3 regions of the Pseudomonas sp. GW821-FHT01A09 genome follow, and region 3 is predicted to be linked to each of the others. Evidence: predicted binding sites of a transcription regulator. Region 3 holds the regulator's gene; each other region holds the start of a gene.

What was found. The regulator sigma-54, encoded in region 3, starts transcription at its own class of promoters, with help from an activator protein. The targets are predictions, from matches to a motif close to ANTGGCATNNANNTTGCTNT.
Region 1: a site for sigma-54 is predicted at 3,394-3,413, ahead of nirB (nitrite reductase large subunit NirB). Genes of this name have one in related genera too.
Region 2: a site for sigma-54 is predicted at 5,261-5,280, ahead of AC3WJP_RS14975 (pilin). Genes of this name have one in related genera too.

What each region holds. Positions count from the first base shown of each region.
Region 1 is NZ_JBYSWB010000015.1:118,104-125,221, reverse strand. Features, by position in the region: gene pcaQ (pca operon transcription factor PcaQ) at 1-246, opposite strand, end outside; gene nirD (nitrite reductase small subunit NirD) at 366-713, opposite strand; gene nirB (nitrite reductase large subunit NirB) at 713-3,265, opposite strand; gene AC3WJP_RS17965 (bifunctional nitrate reductase/sulfite reductase flavoprotein subunit alpha) at 3,643-7,118, opposite strand, start outside.
Region 2 is NZ_JBYSWB010000011.1:138,850-145,967, forward strand. Features, by position in the region: gene AC3WJP_RS14945 (LLM class flavin-dependent oxidoreductase) at 1-96, opposite strand, end outside; gene yacG (DNA gyrase inhibitor YacG) at 489-692, opposite strand; gene coaE (dephospho-CoA kinase) at 689-1,309, opposite strand; gene AC3WJP_RS14960 (prepilin peptidase) at 1,310-2,179, opposite strand; gene AC3WJP_RS14965 (type II secretion system F family protein) at 2,181-3,398, opposite strand; gene pilB (type IV-A pilus assembly ATPase PilB) at 3,401-5,101, opposite strand; gene AC3WJP_RS14975 (pilin) at 5,329-5,730, shown strand; gene AC3WJP_RS14980 (pilin) at 5,817-6,233, shown strand; tRNA gene AC3WJP_RS14985 (tRNA-Thr) at 6,302-6,377, shown strand; gene AC3WJP_RS14990 (DUF3077 domain-containing protein) at 6,875-7,118, shown strand, end outside.
Region 3 is NZ_JBYSWB010000030.1:24,868-31,985, forward strand. Features, by position in the region: gene AC3WJP_RS24815 (class II fumarate hydratase) at 1-816, shown strand, start outside; gene AC3WJP_RS24820 (DUF2753 family protein) at 859-1,308, shown strand; gene AC3WJP_RS24825 (superoxide dismutase) at 1,310-1,921, shown strand; gene AC3WJP_RS24830 (ZIP family metal transporter) at 1,957-2,850, shown strand; gene AC3WJP_RS24835 (HPr family phosphocarrier protein) at 2,902-3,174, opposite strand; gene rapZ (RNase adapter RapZ) at 3,191-4,048, opposite strand; gene ptsN (PTS IIA-like nitrogen regulatory protein PtsN) at 4,051-4,515, opposite strand; gene hpf (ribosome hibernation-promoting factor, HPF/YfiA family) at 4,527-4,838, opposite strand; gene AC3WJP_RS24855 (RNA polymerase factor sigma-54) at 4,916-6,409, opposite strand; gene lptB (LPS export ABC transporter ATP-binding protein) at 6,592-7,118, opposite strand, start outside.

The DNA of each region.
Region 1 (7,118 bases), on a different contig from region 3:
GCGCAGGGCCTGCACGCAGGGCGCCGCATAGCGCATGAAACGGATGCCGGCCGGGGTCAGTTCGACGCCGTTCTTGTCCCGCTCGAACAGCCGGGTTTCGAGCAGCTCTTCGAGCTCCTTGAGGGTCTTCGAGATCGCCGGCTGGCTGATCGCCACGGCATCGGCGGCCTTGGCGAAGCTGCCCTGGCGCGCGATTTCGAGGAAACACAGCAAATGGCGGAATTTGATCCGGGTATCGAGGTTCATGGCGCGCATCGTAGCAGGAACAAAGCGCATTCACCCTGTGGCGAGGGGGCTTGCCCCCGAAAGATATCGGCCCGCTACAAAGGTGCCGCCGGACAAATCTTCGGGGGCAAGCCCCCTCGCTACAGGGTAACTTCCACGGCGTCACCCGCCAACCGCACTGCCCAAGTCGCCAGCGCCTGCTTCGGGTCTTCGACGCAGCACCCACTGACCAGGCTGAAATGCTGCTTGTACAACGGCGCCGCCACCACCAACTCGCCCTTGAGCAAGCCGACGATGCCGCGGCCGATCACGTTGGCCCCCGACTGCGGATCACGATTGGCCACCGCATAGATCGGCGGGCTTCGCTCCGGCAGATAGAACAGCGCCACCTGCTCGCCATTCAGCCAAGCCACCACCCCCGACTGCGCCACCAGATCACTCACGGCGCATATCCGCTGCCAACGTTGTTGCACCTGTACCTGAGCCATCACAGCACCTCCTCGGTCACGGCAATCAGCTGCACCATTGGCGCGGGCCGACGTTGCTCGCGCTCTTTGATGAATTGAATGTCCGGATCGCTGCGCTTGTCGTTGACGAAGGTGCGGAAGCGCTTGAGTTTCTCCGGGTCTTTCAAGGCATTCGCCCATTCGCATTCATAGCGATCCACCACCAGTTGCATCTGTGCTTCCAGTTCGGCACCCAACCCCAGGCTGTCGTCGATGACTACCTGTTTGAGAAACGCCAGGCCGCCCTCCAGGCTCTCGCGCCACACCGAAGTGCGTTGCAACTTGTCGGCGGTACGGATGTAGAACATCAAAAAGCGATCGATGTAGCGAATCAGCGTCGCGTCGTCCAGATCGGTGGCGAACAGCTCGGCATGCCGCGGACGCATGCCGCCGTTGCCGGCGATGTACAGATTCCAGCCCTTCTCGGTGGCGATCACGCCGACGTCCTTGCTCTGCGCTTCGGCGCATTCGCGGGTGCAGCCCGATACCGCGAACTTGAGCTTGTGCGGCGAACGCAGGCCCTTGTAGCGATCCTCGATCAGCAGCGCCATCTGCACGCTGTCCTGCACGCCATAGCGGCACCAGGTGCTACCCACGCAGGACTTCACCGTGCGCGTCGACTTGCCGTAGGCGTGGCCGGTCTCGAAGCCAGCGGCGATCAGTTCGCTCCAGATATCCGGCAGTTCGTGCAACTGCGCGCCGAACAGGTCGATGCGCTGGCCGCCGGTGATCTTGGTATAGAGGTCGTATTTTTTCGCCACCGCGCCGATGGCGATGAGCTTGTCCGGGGTGATTTCGCCACCCGGGATGCGCGGCACCACCGAGTAAGTGCCGTTCTTCTGCATGTTGGCCATGAAGGTGTCGTTGGTGTCCTGCAGCGGCACCAGCGACGGGTCCATGATCGGCCGGTTCCAGCACGAGGCCAGCACGTTGGCTACCGTGGGTTTGCAGATATCGCAGCCGACGTGGCCACGTCCATGCCTGGCGAGCATTTCATCGAAGCTGTGAATGCCCTCGACGCGAGCGAGGGCATAGAGCTCCTGGCGGGTGTAGGCGAAGTGTTCGCACAGGCTCTTGTCTACCGCCACGCCGCGGGCGATCAGCTCGTGCTCGAAGACCTGCTTGAGCAACGCCGCGCAGCCACCACAGCCGGTACAGGCCTTGGTCTGCGCCTTGAGCTGGGGCAACTCGGCGCAGCCGCTGTCGATGGCCGTGCAGATCGCGCCCTTGGTGACGTTGTGGCACGAGCAAATAGTGGCGGTATCCGGCAACGCATCGGCGCCCAGGCTCGGCGTGCCTTCGGACTGCGGCAGAATCAGACTGGCAGGATCTGCCGGCAGCTTGATGCCGTTCTGTACATACTGCAGCAAGGTGTCGTAGTAGCTGTTGTCGCCGACCAGCACGGCGCCGATGACCCGCTTGCCCTCGGCATCCACCACCAAGCGCCGGTAGCTGGCGTTGGCCTCGTCGATGAAGCGATAGCTCCTGGCCCCCGGCGTGGCGGCGTGGGCATCGCCGATGGAGCCGACGTCGACCCCCAGCAGCTTGAGCTTGGTGGACATGTCGGCACCGCCGAAGGTCGCCGCCGCCTCACCCGCCAAGGCACTGGCGACATTGCGCGCCATGCTGTAGCCCGGCGCGACCAGGCCGAAGACGCTGCCGTTCCAGGAGGCGCACTCACCGATGGCGAAGATCCGCGCATCGCTGCTGCGACAGTGCTCGTCGATCACCACGCCACCGCGCGCGGCGATCTCCAGGCCACTGTCGCGCCCCAGCGCATCCTGCGGGCGAATGCCGGCCGAGAAGACGATCAGGTCGGTCTCGAGAAACTCGCCACCGTCGAAATTCATCCGATAGCGATAGTCCTCACCCGCCGCCACCGACTGAGTGGCGCGGGAGGTGTGCACGCCGACGCCCAACGCCTCGATCTGCGCGCGCAAGGCAGCGCCGCCGTCGCTGTCGAGTTGCACCGGCATCAAGCGCGGCGCGAATTCCACCACATGAGCCTCCAGGCCCAGGGACTTCAAGGCATTCGCGGCCTCCAGACCGAGCAGGCCGCCCCCCACCACCACGCCACGGCGAGCGTTGGCCGCCGCCGCGCGAATGCTGTCCAGATCGTCCAAGGTGCGGTAGACCAGCCGGGCATTGCCCTCGGAGCCGCTGATCGGCGGCACGAAGGGATAGGAGCCGGTGGCCAGCACCAGCCGATCGTAGCCGTAGCGGCCGTGCGCGGTGACCACTTCACAGCGTTCGCGATCGATCTCGAGCACCGCTTCACTCAAATGCAGATGCACGCCGTGACGACCGTATAGATCGGCCTCGCCCAGCGCCAGCGCCTCGGCATCGGAGCCGCTGAAGTATTCGGACAGGTGCACGCGGTCGTAGGCGCGCTGACGCTCCTCGCCGAAGACCCGCACCTCGAAGCGATTCAGCGCCCCGCGCTCGATCAGTTGTTCGACGCAGTGGTGGCCGACCATGCCGTTACCGATGACGATCAGTCTTTCCCGCGGCTCGATGCTCATTGGCGCATTCATGGCGATTCCTCGGTAAAAAAAGGCAAAAAAAAAGACGCCTGGAGCCGTTAAGCTCCAGGCGCCTTTGCCTGGTATTCGATCTGGGTTGTGCACTCGCCGAAGGTGGTCGGCGGGTCAGTGAAGGATTAAAAGCAGCATCTGTGCCAGGTTTGCGATTGTTCATGTGCCGGGTGGGCTAAACCCCTCACAAACCGTGTTTATGTCCTGTGGTGAGGGGGTTGCTCCCGAAGGGCCGGGGGTGTTACACCGCGCGGGGTCAGTACTGGCCTCTCGGGGGCAAGCCCCCTCACTACAGGGTTGGCTTATGGTGATGTGGGCCCCTCATTACAGGGTGGATGTGGGCCAACGCGGTGCGTTGAGGTGCGCGATGCATCGTTTCAGTACACATCTCGCACGTAACGCCGGGTGCTGCTCAAATTCTGCACATATTGCTGCGCCTGCTCGGCGCTCATGCCGCCATGCTGGGCCACCACCTGCCGCAGCGCGGCGTCGACATCCCTGGCCATGGCGCTCGCATCTCCGCACACATAAAAGTGCCCACCCTCCTCCAGCCATTGCCACAACTGCGCGCCCTGTTCGAGCAGGCGTTGTTGCACATAGACCTTGGCTTCCTGATCGCGGGAAAACGCCGTGTCCAGGCGCTGCAGGTGACCATCGCGCTGCCATGCCAGCAGCTCGTCGCGGTAATAGAAGTCGCTGGCCTGACGCTGCTCGCCGAACAGCAGCCAATTCTTGCCCGGCGCGCCGATGGCCTGGCGTTCCTGCAAAAAGGCGCGGAACGGCGCCACGCCGGTGCCCGGGCCGACCATGACCATCGGTGCATGGGGGTCGGCAGGTACGCGAAAGTGCGCCGAGCGCTGGGTGAAGATCGGCACCAGCGCCTGCTGCGCGCGATCAGCCAGAAAACCCGAACACACGCCGCTGCGGGCGCGCTCGTTGCAGCGATAGCGCACGGTCGAAACGGTCAGGTGCACCTCGTGCGGGGTGACCTTGGGGCTCGAACTGATGGAGTACAGCCGCGGTTGCAGGGGCTTGAGCAAGCCGAGCAGTTGGGCGACGTCGAGCTCGACCGGGAACTCGTGGAGCAGATCCACCAGTTGCCGCCCCCAGAGCCACTCCTTGCGCCGGGTCTGGTGCTGGGGCGCCAGCAGTTCGGTGAGCAAGGCGCTGTTGCTTTGCTCGGCAACGGTGTGCAACCAGTCCGGGGTGATGCGGCAGATATCCAGATGCTTTTGCAAAGCCACAGCCAAGGGCATATCGCCCTGGTCCTTGAGGGTCACGGACTGGCCGCTGTCCAGGCGCAGGGTAGCGAGGAGGTCTTCGACCAGCGTCAGGCAGTTGCTGGGCCATACCCCCAGGGCGTCGCCGGCCTGGTAATCGAAGCCACTGTCGGTGAGGTCGAAGGCGACATGGCGGGTTTCCTTCTGCGTGCCGGGGCTGTTGAGCAGGTGGTTGTGCAGCAGACGGGCCTTGTAGGGGCGTCGTTTGCTGTAGAGGGGGGCTGGGGATGGTGGCGGCAGGGGGATTGTTCGGGGGCGAGCCCCCTCGCTACGGGTTAGATCAGTGGGTGCCACTGCGTCCGTGTGGCGAGCGAGCTTGCCCCCGAAATTGTCCGCCGTAGTGGCCAGCGCGGCTTGCACCGAGGCAAGCCAGGCGTTCGCCGATTCGTCGTAGTCAGGCTCGCATTCCACCCGCGCCAGCAGACGCTGGGCACCGAGGCTGTGCAGGCGTTCATCGAGCTTGCGACCGAAGCCACAGAACTGCTCGTAGCTGGAATCGCCCAGCGCCAGCACCGCGTAACGCCAATGGGAGCAATCGCCGGCCCCCTCGCCTTGCAGCGCCGTCCACCAGGCCGCGCCATTGTCCGGGGCGTCGCCGTCGCCAAACGTGCTGGCGATCAGCAACAGGCTGGCCGCATCGGCAAGCTCGCTCGGCGCCACTTCACCCATGGCGCCGCTGCGTACTCCATGGCCGGCGTCGCGCAATTGGCTGACGACCCGCTCGGCCAGCGCCTCGGCATTGCCCGTCTGCGACGCCCACAGCACCCAATGCGCGGCGGGCTCTGCAGGCAGCGCCGCAGCGGATTGCAGCGCCAGTGAGCCGGTACGCGAATACACCCCGGCCAGCAACCCGTTGAGCAGCAGCCGCCGCTGCGGCGCCAGCGGTGCAGTCTCGGGCAGGGTCGGCACTCCGGGCTGGCGTTGCCCAGCGTCGCTGTGCAGACCGAGCAGAAAGCCCTGCACATAGAGTTGCTCCTGATCATTCAACACGGGTGGCGCTAGCGCTTGCAGACCGAGCAGGCGCGCCAGGCTGTCTTCGACCATGGGTATCTCCTGGGGGCGGGCGGGGTGGTCCTGGCGAGCGGACGTCGTGATCAACGGCGAGCCGACGCGCTGCAGGGCTACCGCGGCGTATTTGAATTCCGGCTGCAACGACAGCGGGTCGACGGCATCGCTAGTGACTGCGTTGATCGCCCACTGCTCGCCGAACACATCGTTCCAATGGAACGGCGCGAAACAGTTGCCCGGGCGCACCCGCTCGGTGATACGCGCCGGCAGCCGCGCCAGGCCCCGGCGCGAACGCACCTCGACCTGATCGCCCTCGCCGATCGCCAGGGCCCGGGCATCGTCCGGATGCACCTCGACGAAAGGCCCGGGGTTGAGTTTGTTGAGGGTGGCGATCTTGCCGGTCTTGGTCAGGGTGTGCCATTGGTGCTGCACCCGCCCGGTGTTGAGCACCAGCGGGTAGGCGTCGTCCGGCAGCTCGGCGGGCGGCATGTGCGGGCGGGCGAAGAACTGCGCGCGGCCGGTGGCGGTGGCGAAACGCAGATCTGGAGAACCTTCCCTGTGGCGAAGGGGCTTGCTCCCGATGCGGTGTGTCAGCCCCACATATGACACTGACGGACCGCATCGGGGGCAAGCCCCCTCACCACAGAGATGATCATCGAGATAGCGAATCGGCGCCCGTGTGCCGCTACTGCCGGGAGCACAGGGCCATTGCTGCGGCGCCTCGCGCAAACGCGCATAGCTCGCCCCGCGCAGGTCGTAACCGGTCTGCGGATTCCACGCGCCCTTGATCTCTTCGAACACCTGCTCGGCGCTGCTGTAGCTGAAGGCCTCGGCATAGCCCATGGCGCAGGCGATGCGGGCGATGATCTGCCAGTCGGCCATGGCCTCGCCGGGGGCGTCGACGGCCTTGGGCATCAAGGTCAGGTTGCGCTCGGAATTGATCATCACGCCTTCGGCCTCGGCCCACAGTGCGCCGGGCAGCAGCACGTCGGCGTAGCGATTGGTCTCGGTGTCGAGGTAAGCATCCTGGGTGATCACCAGCTCGGCCTTGCGCAATGCATCGATGACCTGCTGACGATTGGCGACGCTGGCCACCGGGTTGGTGCAGATGATCCAGCAGGCCTTGATGCTGCCCGCGGCCATGGCCTCGAACATGGCCACGGTGCCGGCCCCCGCCTCACTGCGCAGATGGCCGGCGGGCAGGTGCCAGAGTTGCTCGACAAAGGCCCGATCGGCCGCCACCTGATTGGAGCGCTGGCCCGGCAGGCCCGGGCCCATGTAGCCCATCTCGCGGCCGCCCATGGCGTTGGGCTGGCCAGTAAGGGAAAACGGTCCGCTGCCCGGGCGGCAGATGGCACCGGTGGCCAGGTGCAGGTTGCACAGCGCGTTGGTGTTCCAGGTGCCGTGGGTGCTCTGGTTGAGGCCCATGGTCCAGCAGCTCATCCACTCACCGGCCTCGCCGATCCACTGCGCGGCGGTGCGGATATCGGCCTCGGCCAGCCCCGTGAGCGCGGCCACATGGGCGGGTGTGTAAGGCTGCACAAAGGCCGGCATGGCCTCCCAGC
Region 2 (7,118 bases), on a different contig from region 3:
CTGCACCGGCAGGAACAGGCCAAGCATCAGCGGTTGTGCGAAAGCACGGGAGACAGGGCTGTCGGGAAAATCCAGGGGCGAGGGCAACAAGGGCAAAGGACACACTCCGACGTTTACGTTCGTCAGAGGGTGATTGCAACGGCTGTGCCGCTAGCATGGGATCGGTTGCAGGCTACTGAAAAGTCAGTAGATTTTCAGCTTTGATGGCATCCCGAGCAGGTTGTAGCGCTGTTGCAACCCAGGCTTTCTGTACACCAACTGTTGCCGCAGCAACACCCTGTAGCGAGGGGGCTTGCCCCCGACTGCGGTGTATCAGTCAACTCACCTATGGCCGACACACCCTGTCGGGGGCAAGCCCCCTCGCTACAGCCGGTGTGCAGGAGCACGCTCTGCCCACAAAAAGGCCCTTTGCAACACCCCTGACCTGAAGCGAACACCTGTGGGAGCAAGGCTTGCCCGCGAAGAGGCCCACAGCCCTCACCAACAGATCAATGCTCACGCGGCGGCAAATCATCCGAGAACAAATCATCCTCAGCATCCGGGCTAACCGGGATCTTGTGCTCCTCCGACGCCCAGGCGCCCAAGTCGATCAGTTTGCAGCGGTCGGAGCAGAACGGGCGATTGGCGTTGGCCGCATTCCACTCCACAGGCGCGCCGCAGGTAGGGCATTCGACGGTCAGGGGTTGGCTCATTCAGGGGCTCCAGGCAATGTCAGGTAAAAGTGATGCAGACGGTCGACCTCGCTGTGCAGCCAGGCCAGATCACGGTCGTTGAGCACCACGTCGTCGGCCAGCGCCAGGCGTTGTTCACGACTGGCCTGAGCCTTGAGGATGGCCTCGACCTGCTCCGGGGTCGTAGTGTCGCGCTTCAGCGTGCGCTCGCGTTGCAGCTGCGCCGGCGCGTCGATCACCAACAAGCGGTCGGTGCGCTTGTACTGCCCGGACTCCACCATCAACGGTGACACGAACACCGCATAAGGCGAAGTGGCCTGAGCCAGGTTATCGGCAATTTCCTGTGCGATCAGCGGATGCAGCAGCGCCTCGACCCAGCGCCGCTGCTCTGCGTCCTCGAAGATGCGTTTGCGCAGCGCCTGCCTATCCAAGGCACCGCTGGGCTGCAGAATCTCGGCACCAAAATGCTCGGCCAGTTTTTGCAAAGCGGGGCGCCCAGGCTCGACGACCCAGCGCGCAGCCTGGTCGGCATCGACCACATGAATCCCATGCGCGGCGAAGCGCTCGGCAGCGGCGCTCTTGCCGCTGCCGATGCCGCCGGTCAGGCCCAGCACCCAGGTTTTTGCAGCTGTGGTCATTTAGAATCCGGCGAATTGCAGGTACGAAGCGGTTATTTGACCACCCCACAGCAATGCAATCCACCCCGCAATCGCCAGATAAGGACCAAAGGGGATCGGCGTGCTGGTGGCCTGGTCACGCAGCTTCAACAGCATGACCCCAAGCACCGCACCCACCAGCGACGACAGCAGTACCGTCAGCGGCAAAATCTGCCAGCCGCCCCAGGCGCCGAGCATGGCCAGCAACTTGAAATCCCCGTAGCCCATGCCCTCCTTGTCGGTCACCAGCTTGAACAGCCAGAACACCAGCCACAGCGAGAGATAGCCGAACACCGCGCCCCACAGCGCGCTGGAGAGATCGGTGAGCAGGCCGAAGTTGTTGACGATCAGGCCTAGCCAGAGCAAAGGCAGCACGATGGCGTCGGGGAGGAGTTGGCGGTCGATGTCGATCATGCTCATCGCCAACAGGCCCCAGGTCAGGAGCATGAAAGCCCCTGCCGGGTAGCCGAAGCCGAAGTGGTAGGCGATGAAGGCGGTTAGCAGGCCGCTCGCCAGCTCCACGAGTGGGTAACGCTTGCTGATGGGGGCCTGGCAGGCGGAGCAGCGGCCTTTGAGAAACAGGTAGCTGATGATCGGGATGTTTTCGCTGGCGCGGATCTTGTGATTGCAGTGCGGGCAGGTGGAGTTGGGGAGGATCAGGCTGTAGCGTTCGGGCTGCGGCTCGGCTGGGAGGTCGAGGATTTCTCGGGATTGGGCCTTCCAGTCGCGGTCGAGCATGATCGGGAGGCGGTGGATCACGACGTTGAGGAAGCTGCCGACGAGAAGGCCGAGGAGCAGGGAACAGAGGGTGAAGGCCAGGGGGGAGCTGGCCAGGAATTCGGGTAGGGACATGTTATACGACGTTGCCGAGTTGGAAGATTGGGAGGTACATGGCGACGACGAGGCCGCCTACCACCACGCCAAGTATCGCCATGATAAAAGGTTCCATTAGGCTGGTGAGGCTATCTACCATGTTGTCTACTTCTACCTCATAAAAGCCTGCTACTTTGTCTAGCATTTCATCTAGAGCACCTGACTCCTCTCCGATGGCAGTCATTTGTATAGCCAAACTGGTGAATACGCCTGTGGAACGCATAGAAACATTTAACTGAGTACCAGATGATACATCCTGTTTTATTTTGCCTACTGCGTTTTTGAACACTACATTCCCTGTGGCGCCCGAAACTGAATCTAATGCTTCGACAAGAGGGACGCCAGCGGCGAAAGTAGTCGATAGTGTACGTGCGTATCGTGCTATCGCAGATTTATAAAGTATCTGTCCCACAATTGGCAGCTTAAGCAGCAGCCTATCAATGCCATCTCGCATTCGCTGGCTTTTTTTGAGTGCATATTTGAAGCTATACATTATTCCCACCAATGCAATCAAGACTATCCACCACCACTCCTGTAGATAGCGAGATATGCTAATTACAAACTGGGTAAAGGCTGGTAGTCCAGCGCCAAATCCCGAAAAAACTATCTCGAACTGAGGTACGACCTTGATTAGCAAGATTGCAGAAACGATGCATGCGACTACTACTACAGCGATGGGATAAGTCATTGCTTTTTTGATTTTAGCTTTAAGTGCCTCAGTTTTTTCCTTGTATGTTGCTACCCTGTCGAGCAAGGCCTCAAGGGCGCCGGCTTGTTCGCCTGCATTGACTAAGTTGCAGTAAAGATCATCAAAGTATTGGGGCTTCTGCATTAAAGCGCTTGCAAAGCTATTGCCCGCTGAGACCTCGAGTTTTAACTCAAGGATGAGATCTCGCATCTTTGGGTTGTCAACACCCTCCGCGATGATGTCGAATGATTGTAGCAATGGTACGCCTGCCCTCATCATCGTTGACATCTGACGGGTAAAGAGAGCAATGTCCATGGGCTTTATTTTTTTGCCCTTTCCAAACAAGGGTGCGCTTTTTTTACGGACTTTTTGTGGGGTTATCCCCTGTTTGCGTAAATGGGCTTTTACAATGGCAATATTGATCCCGGTGGTCTCTCCGGAAATTTTAGCGCCCTTGCGATCCGAGCCTTCCCAAGTGTAAACCGTGGTTTTTACAGGTTTGGGGGCCATGTTTAATCCTTGGTTACCCGGTTGATTTCGGCTAAGCTAGTTACTCCCTGCATTACCTTCGATAGTCCAGAAGAGCGGAGATCTTTGAATCCCTCTCTGCGCATCTGGTCAGCAATTTCGATCGAGTTTGCAGACTCCATAATTAGCCGTTGTAGTGCTTGAGTGTTTTTGACAACTTCATATATTCCTTGTCGCCCCTTGTATCCACCGGTGCATTGTTCGCACCCCACGGGTTCATACACTATGAATGAGCCGATTTTGTCGGCCGGGAATCCCTCTGCTATTAGTGCTTCTCTAGGAATATCTGATGTCTTTTTGCAGTGAGTGCATAGCTTTCTAGTAAGTCGTTGCGCAATGATCAAGTTGACCGATGTAGCGATGTTAAATCCTGCAACACCCATGTTCTGCAACCTGGTCAACGTCTCTGCGGCGCTATTTGTGTGGAGGGTGGAAAGTACCAAGTGACCAGTTTGTGCAGCTTTTATGGCAATCTCGGCGGTTTCCAGATCTCGAATTTCCCCTACCATAATGACGTCAGGGTCTTGGCGTAGAAAAGAGCGTAGAGCTGAGGCAAAGTCCAGGCCTTGACGGTTGTTGACGTTAACCTGGTTAATACCTTCCATGTTTATTTCTACGGGGTCTTCTGCAGTAGAAATATTTATGTCTACCGTATTGAGAATGTTGATGCCTGTGTAGAGGGAAACAGTTTTTCCCGATCCCGTGGGGCCAGTGACCAATATCATGCCTTGGGGCTGGCGTAGTGCTTGAAGGTAGAGTTCTTTCTGTTCCGGTTCATACCCAAGGGCATCAATACCCATCTGCGCACTCGACGGGTCCAGAATACGCATTACGATTTTTTCGCCCCACAAAGTAGGGAGTGTATTGACTCGGAAGTCGATTGCTTTATTTTTGGAAATACGCATTTTGATACGGCCATCTTGCGGTTTCCGACGCTCGGATATATCCAGGCTCGCCATTACTTTCAGGCGTGCCGCAATACGATTAGCCAGATTAATAGGAGGTTTCGCGATTTCCCTCAGCATCCCGTCTGTGCGAAATCTGACTCTATAGGTTTTTTCATATGGTTCGAAATGCAGATCTGAGGAGCCGCCACGGATAGCATCCAATAGCATTTTATTTACAAATCGGACCACTGGCGCGTCGTCTGCGTCTTGGCCCGCAATAGGTTCATTGCGATCGTCGCCGACTGACTCGACATCCATGCCATCGAGATCGACATCTGCCATGTCTTCGAGGCCGGTGGCGCCGTTATCGAAAAATTTTTCTATCGCTTCAGTCAGCTTGTCGTCTTCGACAAGTATCGCTTCTGCAGTCAGACCTGTACTAAACTGAATGTCGTTTATAGCCTGGTGGTTGGTTGGATCGGAGAGGCCGATGAACAGCTTATTGCCTCTGCGCCAGAGTGGAAGTGCATGGTGCTGGCGAATGAGCTTTTCGCTGATGACGCCTTGCGGCTGACTTTCCCTGTCAAGCGTTTTTAGGTCAAGCAAGGAAACGCCGAATTGATCGGCAGCCACTTCCGCCACTTCACGGCTGTTCGCCAGCTTATTTTGGACCAGAAAATGGACGAATGGTGTTTTGGTTCGCTGTGCCTGAGCGAACGCTTGCTGCGCGCTTTTGTCTGTCAGGATCTCCGCGAGCACCAGTTGCTTGGCCAAGCCGGATAAGGCGATATCGTTCATATAGGTACCTAAAACACCGAATTGGGAGAGTTATAGCGTAGTCGAGCTCTGGAGCCAAATCTCCCCGTCAAAGTGACAAAAAACGTCATAAATCTACCTTTTGCGCGTTATGTATGCGCCGAAATTCGTGCAGAGATCGCCTCGTGAGGGGGAGCGAAAAGTGGCATGGAGTTTGCTAAATACAACTCAGGCCTGAGGGCTTCAAAAATCTGACTTCGGAGAAGTATATGAAAGGGCAAAAAGGTTTTACGCTTATCGAACTGATGATCGTGGTTGCAATCATTGGTATCTTGGCCGCTATCGCTATTCCTGCCTACTCGAAGTACCAGGCGCGCGCTAAGACTTCAGCCGGCCTTGCTGAAATTTCGGCTCTGAAAACAAACTTTGAAGATCAACTGAACCAAGGGAATACGCCCGCTACAGTAGCGGATCTTGGCGGTGTTTCCCCAACGCCTAACTGCACAATTACCTTCACCACCGGCGTTACAGGCACTTTAGTTTGCACCTTGGCGAATGCGCCAGCCTCTGTTAGTGGCGGCGTTATTACTCTTACTCGCAACGCATCTACCGGGTGGACTTGCTCCACAAACGCTTCTATCGGTGCAGATTTGAAGCCTAAAGGCTGCTGATGCTGAATCTGTAATTTAACGGTACTGCTGTAGATAAAGCCCCGTATATTAGGGGCTTTATTTTTTGCGATACTGGAGTTTCGATGATGAATCAGCAAAAAGGATTTAATCTCATTGAATTGATGATTGTCGTTGCCATAGTTGGGGTGCTGGCTGCAATCGCTATACCCTCTTATTCCAAATATTTGGCAAAAGCGAAAGTAGTTGCGGGGGTTGAGGAGACCTCGTCGCTCACGAAGGTATTCGAAGTTAACCTGAGCCAGGGTTATAGTATATCCGGTCCTAGTGATATAGGGGGCCCTTCCAGTAGCGCAAACTGTAATCCTGTGACCGCATCTTATGATTCTGTAAGTGGTATTGGGTCCGTTGGATGTACGTTAATTAATGCTCCTGCAAGTGTCTCAGGCCAAGTCATAACGTGGACGCGTAACGCGTCAGGGGCTTGGGCTTGTTCTACCACAGCGTCTTTAGTTTATGCTCCAATGAGTTGCCCGGGATCATAGATGTAGTTATGTCTAAAATCTGCCGTTGCGGCACGCGATTTGTAATGTTATTTTGCGTGGTACGAAAAGCCGGTGTAGCTCAGTCGGTAGAGCAGCGCACTCGTAACGCGAAGGTCGTAGGTTCGATTCCTATCTCCGGCACCATTTCCCTTCTCCTGCATCCCCAGCCGCTCAGTGCGGTTTTTTTGCGTCCTGATTTTTACTCGAATACTACCGCCCGACATGCCCCGCAACGTGTCTGCAGATCAAGGCCATTGCAGCCCTCCCTGATGCTCGGTATCGTTCGCCCCGTCGCTGCACATTCAGCGACCGGGTTTGACGGCCCGATCAACTCTAGGCGCACAGGCGCCCCCATGACGATTGCAGGCGCTTTTTTGTGCCTGCACATTTTGTTATGGCGGCTGTGCGTGGGAGACCTTCGGGTCTGCCGGGTTCCTAGAGTTCCGGTCCGTCAACCTGCGCACAGTTGCCACCCTCATTCGTTTGACGGCGAACCGTGGCAGCTCCTCAACTCTAGGAGTTACACCAATGCCTATTATCGTATTGCCCAATTTTCGAGCCCGCCGGCCTGATAACCTCTCGTATGAGTGTCTCCGCTCACCGGCCACTCTGCGTCCAACGCCGAGCCACGGAGATGCCCAATGAAAAAACCATTGGTCACGAGAGAGCAAAAATTTTCAGACTACGGGTCAGATGGCGAAAAGGACTATGTATTCGCCGTAAACGCGGGAGTAAACGGTGATCGTGCGCTCCACCAAGCGTCCGACCTGATCGCGAGTGCCTTGGAGGCAGTAAAGGATGCCGCCATGGGCAAGCCCCTCCAGGACAATCAAGCATGGCTGGTGCACCACTCGCTCACCAGCGCCAAAGCGGTCGTCGATGCAC
Region 3 (7,118 bases):
CCCGTGCGCATGAGCCAGGTCCTCGATGGCTGGGCCGCGCAGCTCAACGCCAATATCGCCCACCTGCAGGCGCAACTGCCGGCGTTGCAGTCCCTCGCCCAGGGCGGCACGGCGGTCGGTACCGGGATCAACGCCCACCCCGAATTCGCTCTGCGCTTCAGCAGCCATCTCAGCGCCTTGACCAAGGTGCAGTTCGTACCGGGCAAGAATCTGTTCGCCTTGATCGGCTCCCAGGACACCGCGGTGGCCGTCTCGGGCCAGCTCAAGGGCACTGCCGTGTCGCTGATGAAAATCGCCAACGACCTGCGCTGGATGAACTCCGGGCCGCTGGCCGGCCTGGGCGAAATCGAGCTCGAAGGCTTGCAGCCCGGCTCCTCGATCATGCCGGGCAAGGTCAATCCGGTGATCCCGGAAGCCACTGCCATGGTCGCCGCGCAGGTCATCGGCAACGATGCCACCATCACCGTAGCCGGGCAGTCGGGGAATTTCGAGCTCAACGTCATGCTGCCGATCATCGCGCAGAACCTGCTGAGCAGCATCGAGCTGATGGCCAATAGCTCGCGCCTGCTGGCGGACAAGGCGATCGCGACCTTCCGGGTCAATGAAGCCAAGCTCAAGGAGGCGTTGTCGCGCAACCCCATCCTGGTCACCGCGCTGAACCCGATCATCGGTTACCAGAAGGCCGCCGAGATCGCCAAGCTAGCCTATAAACAGGGTCGTCCGATCATCGATGTCGCGCTGGAAAACACCGATCTGCAACGCAGCCAACTGGAAGCCTTGCTGGATCCCGAAAAGCTGACGGCAGGCGGTATCTGAAGGCGCCTGCGCCTGATCACCGCTACGCCTGGGAGAATCACCATGCAGCACTGGAAACGCACCATCGAACGGGCCAACGAGTGTTTCAACAAGGACGAACTGGTCGACGCCCGTGAGCATTACCTCCAGGCGCTGGCCTGGGCGCAAGTGCTCTTCGAACGCTGGCCCGATCCTGACGAGGCGGTGGCTGCCTGCGTGATCTCCCATCACAACCTGGCCGATCTGCACTTGCGCCTGAACCAGCCGGAGGAGAGCGCCGAATACCTCTGCGCCATTCATCAGCGACTGCTGCAGGCGGCCCAAGACCCACGGCTAAAACCTGAACTTCGTCAGGCGGCCCTGCGTCACAGTGGTAAGACCTACGCCGAATTGCTGGCTTTTATCGGCGAACACGGCGAATACCCTCGCACCTCACGCCTGCTCTACAGCGGCGTGCAATCCGTCGAAAGCGCCGCCGTCGGCGCTGCGACCCACCGATATGGAGTTCATTGACATGGCTTACACCTTGCCTGCATTGCCTTACGCTTACGATGCCCTGGAACCGCATCTCGATGCCAAGACCATGGAAATCCACCACACCAAGCACCACCAGACCTACATCACCAACATCAACGCCGCCATCGAAGGCACCGAGTATGCCGAGTGGCCGGTCGAGAAGCTGGTGGGCGCGGTCAAGCAGCTGCCGGAGAAACTCCAGGGGGTGGTGACCAACCACGGCGGCGGTCACGCTAACCACTCGCTGTTCTGGACCGTCATGGCGCCCAACGCCGGCGGTACCCCGACTGGTCCGGTGGCCAAGGCCATCGACGAGCAGCTTGGCGGCTTCGAAGCCTTCAAGGACGCCTTCACCAAAGCCGCCGTATCGCGTTTCGGCAGCGGCTGGGCGTGGCTGAGCGTCACCCCGGAGAAGAAACTGGTGGTCGAAAGCAGCGGCAACCAAGACAGCCCGCTGATGCACGGCAATACGCCGATCCTCGGCCTGGACGTCTGGGAGCACGCCTATTACCTGAAGTATCAAAACCGTCGGCCGGAATACATTTCGGCGTTTTATAGCGTGATCAACTGGGCTGAAGTCGAGCGCCGTTACCAGGCTGCCGTGGCCTGATCGGCACCTTTGCATGATTCTGCCCAAGGTCATTTATGCGTTCAGATAGTCTGTCAGTCAGCAGTGGGCGGATGTTTCGCCTCGCCATGGGAGTCCTGCTATTGCTGATCGGCATGGCGGCATTGGGTGGCATGGCCGTCGCCTGGCTCGACCTTGATCCGCGGATGATGCGGGCCTTGGAGGGCGGCGCGGTCTGCGCCTTGGGCACCGCGTTGGGCGCGGTCCCGGTGCTGGTGATCCGCAACATGCCCGTGGCGATCGCTGACTGCCTGTTGGGTTTCGGTGCGGGCGTCATGCTGGCCGCCACGGCGTTTTCATTGATCATTCCGGGGATCGATGCGGCGCAAAGCATCGGTCTTGGGCGTTGGGGCGCAGGTGGGGTGGTCAGCTTCGGCATTCTGTTCGGCGCGTTCTGCCTGTTCTTGCTGGATCGCAAGGTGTCGGCACCCACGCCGGACTTGCTGGTGATCGACCCGAATCGCCCGCATATCCCGCCGCGCATCTGGGTCTTCGTGATCGCTATCATTGCCCACAATATTCCTGAAGGCATGGCTGTGGGCGTATCGGCGGGCGGCGCCATGCCGGACGCCAACAGCCTGGCCATGGGCATCGCTCTGCAGGATGTGCCGGAAGGGCTGGTGATCGCGCTGGTGCTGGCCGGGGCAGGGATGTCGCGGTTCAAGGCGTTTCTGATCGGTGCCGCGTCCGGGCTGGTGGAGCCGGTGGCCGCGTTGATCTGCGCGTGGCTGGTACGCCTGGGGGAAATTCTGCTGCCACTCGGCCTGGCCTTCGCGGCGGGGGCCATGCTGTTGGTGGTAACTCAGGAAATCATTCCCGAATCCCGTGCCAATGGTCATCATCGACTGGCCAGTGCCGGATTGTGCGTGGGCTTTTGCCTGATGATGTTGATGGATACCGCATTGGGTTGAGTGGGGGGGGCTATAGCGGGGAGGGCAGCCTCCCGCTACAACTGCCAGGCATTATTCGCCTTCGTCGAACTTGTCATTGATCAGCTTTACCAATCCATCCAGTGCTTCCTGTTCCTGCTCGCCTTCGGTGCTCAGGTGAATCTGTGTGCCCTTGCCGGCGGCCAGCATCATCACGGCCATGATGCTTTTGCCGTCGACCATGGACGCGGGGGTGCGCCCCACACGGACCTGGCAGGGAAAACGGCCGGCGACGCCGACGAACTTGGCGGCCGCACGAGCATGCAAGCCGAGCTTGTTGATGATGGTGATTTCTAGAGCGGGCATCGCGGGGTGGGTCCTTTCAGCTGAGGTCGCGGTGGCGGACCTGGACATTCTTGAGGGTCGGTTGCAGCAGCTTGCCCAGCCGTTCGGTGAGGTACACCGAACGATGGTGCCCGCCAGTGCAGCCGATGGCGATCGTCACGTAAGCACGGTTGCTGGCGGCAAAGCGCGGCAGCCATTTGAGCAGGTAGCTGGAGATGTCCTGGAACATCTCTTCGACATCCGGCTGGGCGGCCAGATAATCGGCCACCGGTTGATCGAGCCCCGATTGCTCGCGCAATTCGGGCTTCCAGTAGGGATTGGGCAGGCAGCGCACGTCGAATACCACATCGGCGTCCACCGGCATGCCGCGCTTGAAGCCGAACGACTCGAACAGGAAGGCCGTACCTGCCTCGGGCTTGTCCAACAGCCGCAGCTTGATGATGTCGCGCAGCTGATAGAGGTTGAGGCTGGTGGTGTTGATCTTGAGATCGGAGAGGTCGGCAATCGGGCCCAGCAGCTCGCTTTCGACCCGGATGGCTTCGGCTAGCGAGCGATTGGCGCTGCTCAGTGGATGCCGGCGGCGGGTTTCGGAAAAGCGCTTGAGCAGGGTTTCTTCGTCGGCATCCAGATACAGCACATCGCATTGAATGTGGCGGCCGCGGACCTCATCGAGCAGCTCCGGGAAGCGGCTCAGGTGGCTGGGCAGGTTGCGGGCGTCGATGGAAACGGCCACCAGTGGCTGGGCCAGTTCGGTGTGGATCAACGCGCGCTCCGCCAACTCGGGCAGCAAGCCGGCCGGCAGGTTGTCGATGCAGTAGAAGCCGTTGTCTTCCAGTACATCCAGGGCTGTGCTCTTGCCGGAGCCGGAGCGGCCGCTGACGATGATCAAGCGCATGGTTAATGACCGTTCTGGGCGTCCAACACGACTTGGTACAGGGCCTCGCTGCTGCTGGCTCTGCGTAGGTTGTCACGAACTTCCTTGCGATCAAGCATGCTGGCAATCTGGCGCAACAACTCGAGGTGCGCATCGGTGGCGGCCTCGGGCACCAGCAGCACGAACAGCAGATCGACCGGCGCACCGTCGATCGCGTCGAAATCTATAGGGTGTTGCAGATGGAGCAGGGCGCTGATGGGTGAGTCGCAACCCTTCATGCGGCAATGAGGAATGGCGATACCGTTGCCGAAACCGGTGGAACCAAGCTTTTCACGAGCAAGCAGCGCTTCATATACGGCCTGCTTGGGCAGCGCGGGTACTTGTTCGGCGATCAGATCGGCGATCTTTTCGATGGCGCTTTTTTTACTGCTCCCCGGCACGTTCACGAGGGAACGGCCAGGGGTCAGGATGTTTTCAAGTCGGATCATGGGTTGGGGTATCAGCGAGCGGCAGCACCTTGAAGCTGGCTTAGCTGTTTTTCCTTATGCTTGAGCAATTGTCGGTCGAGCTTGTCGGTCAGCAGGTCGATGGCAGCGTACATGTCGTCATGTTCGGCGTTGGCAACGATATCCTTGGCGCCAGCGACGTGCAGGGTGGCTTCGATTTTCTGTTTCAGCTTCTCGACCTCCATGATCACCTGCACGTTGGTAATCTTGCCCACATGCCGCTCCAGTTTGGCGAGTTTTTCGCTTACGTAGCTGCGCATGGGGTCGGTCACATCCAGTTGATGTCCACTGATGTTGACTTGCATACCGCTTCTCCTTATTGCCAGTGCATAAAGAGACAGGCTGAACGCCTGCCACTGGAACGCTGTGGCGCATCCAGGCGCTACATCAACCGCTTGCGTTCACTGGAAGGTGCGATCCCCAGAGATTCGCGATACTTGGCGACAGTGCGACGTGCTACCTGGATGCCTTGTGCCTCCAGTAAACCAGCGATCTTGCTGTCGCTCAATGGCTTTTTCTGATTTTCCGCCGCGACCAGTTTCTTGATGATCGCGCGGATCGCCGTTGACGAGCATTCACCGCCTTCGGAGGTGCTGACATGGCTTGAAAAAAAGTATTTCAATTCATAGATGCCGCGGGGCGTATGCATGTATTTCTGCGTAGTGACCCGGGAAATCGTCGATTCGTGCATGCCGACCGCCTCGGCGATGTCATGCAGCACCAGCGGCTTCATGGCCTCATCGCCGTAATCGAGAAAGCCGCGCTGGTGCTCGACGATCTGCGTGGCGACCTTCATCAGGGTCTCGTTGCGGCTCTGCAGGCTCTTGATGAACCAGCGGGCTTCCTGCAACTGGTTGCGCATGAAGGTGTTGTCGGCGCTGGTATCGGCACGACGTACGAAGCCTGCGTACTGTGGATTGACGCGCAGGCGCGGCACGCTTTCTTGGTTCAGTTCCACCAGCCAGCGTTCGTTGTCCTTGCGCACGATCACATCAGGGACCACGTATTCGGGTTCGGAGGATTCGATCTGCGAGCCCGGGCGCGGGTTGAGGCTCTGGACCAGTTCGATGACCTGGCGCAGTTCGTCTTCCTTGATCTTCATGCGCCGCATCAGCTGGCTGTAATCGCGGCTGCCGAGCAGGTCGATGAAGTCGGTGACCAGGCGCTGCGCTTCAGCCAGCCAGCGGGTGCGCGGCGGCATCTGGCGCAGTTGCAGCAGCAGGCATTCGCTGAGGGTGCGCGCGCCGATCCCGGACGGCTCGAATTGCTGGATGCGGTGCAATACGGCTTCGACCTCGTCAAGCTCGATGTCAAGCTCGGGGTCGAAGGAGTCGCAGACTTCCTGCAGCGTCTCGTCCAGATAACCCTGGTTGTTGATGCAGTCGATCAAGGTTACCGCGATCAGGCGATCGGTGTCCGACATCGGCGCCAGGTTCAGCTGCCAGAGCAAATGGCTCTGCAGGCTTTCGCCGGCCGAGGTGCGAGTGGTGAAGTCCCACTCGTCGTCGTCATTGCTGGGCAGGCTGCTGGCGCTGGTCTGGTAGATGTCTTCCCAGGCGGTATCGACCGGCAGCTCGTTGGGTATACGCTCGCCCCATTCCCCTTCTTCAAGGTTGTCGACCGTGGGAGCGCTGCTCTCGAACGTGGGCTCCTGGATATCCGGAGTGGTTTTCTGTTCGATATTGTCCGCCAGCGGATCGCTGTTATCGAAGTCGTCACCTTCCTCCTGGCGTTCGAGCATAGGATTGGATTCCAGCGCTTCCTGGATTTCCTGCTGGAGGTCCAGGGTCGAGAGCTGGAGAAGGCGGATGGCCTGTTGCAACTGCGGTGTCATCGTCAGTTGCTGGCCCATTCTTAGGACGAGCGAGGGTTTCATGGCTGGGGCTTAACACCTTATTCGCCGGCGCAGAGCGCCATCCACTACAAGACGCCGAGGCGCCCGGCTTTATGTCGTAAGCAAATTATATGCCTGAAACCCGAGTGTTTGCCTAGAGCGTTTATCCAATTTCAACCAAAAGGTTTCATGGGCAGTGGAAAACGCTCCGGTTGCGGGTGCTTCTACAGGCGGAACTCGTGACCGAGGTAAACCTCTTTGACCAGTTCATTGGCCATGATAGCGGCTGCGTCGCCTTCGGCAATCAGCTGGCCATCATTGACGATGTAGGCGGTCTCGCAGATGTCCAGTGTCTCGCGCACATTGTGGTCGGTGATCAGTACTCCGATGCCCTTGGCCTTGAGGTGGTGGATGATCTGCTTGATGTCGCCGACCGAAATAGGGTCCACGCCCGCGAAGGGTTCGTCCAGCAGGATGAATTTCGGCGCCGTGGCCAGGGCCCGGGCAATCTCCACGCGGCGACGTTCGCCACCGGACAGGCTCATGCCGAGGTTGTCACGGATATGGGTGATGTGGAATTCCTGCAGCAGGCTTTCGAGTTCCTTGCGCCGGGCATCGCCGTCGAGCTCCTTGCGGGTCTCGAGGATGGCCATGATGTTGTCCGCGACCGAAAGCTTGCGAAAGATCGAGGCTTCCTGAGGCAGATAACCGATACCGGACTTGGCGCGACCGTGCATGGGCTGGTGGCTGA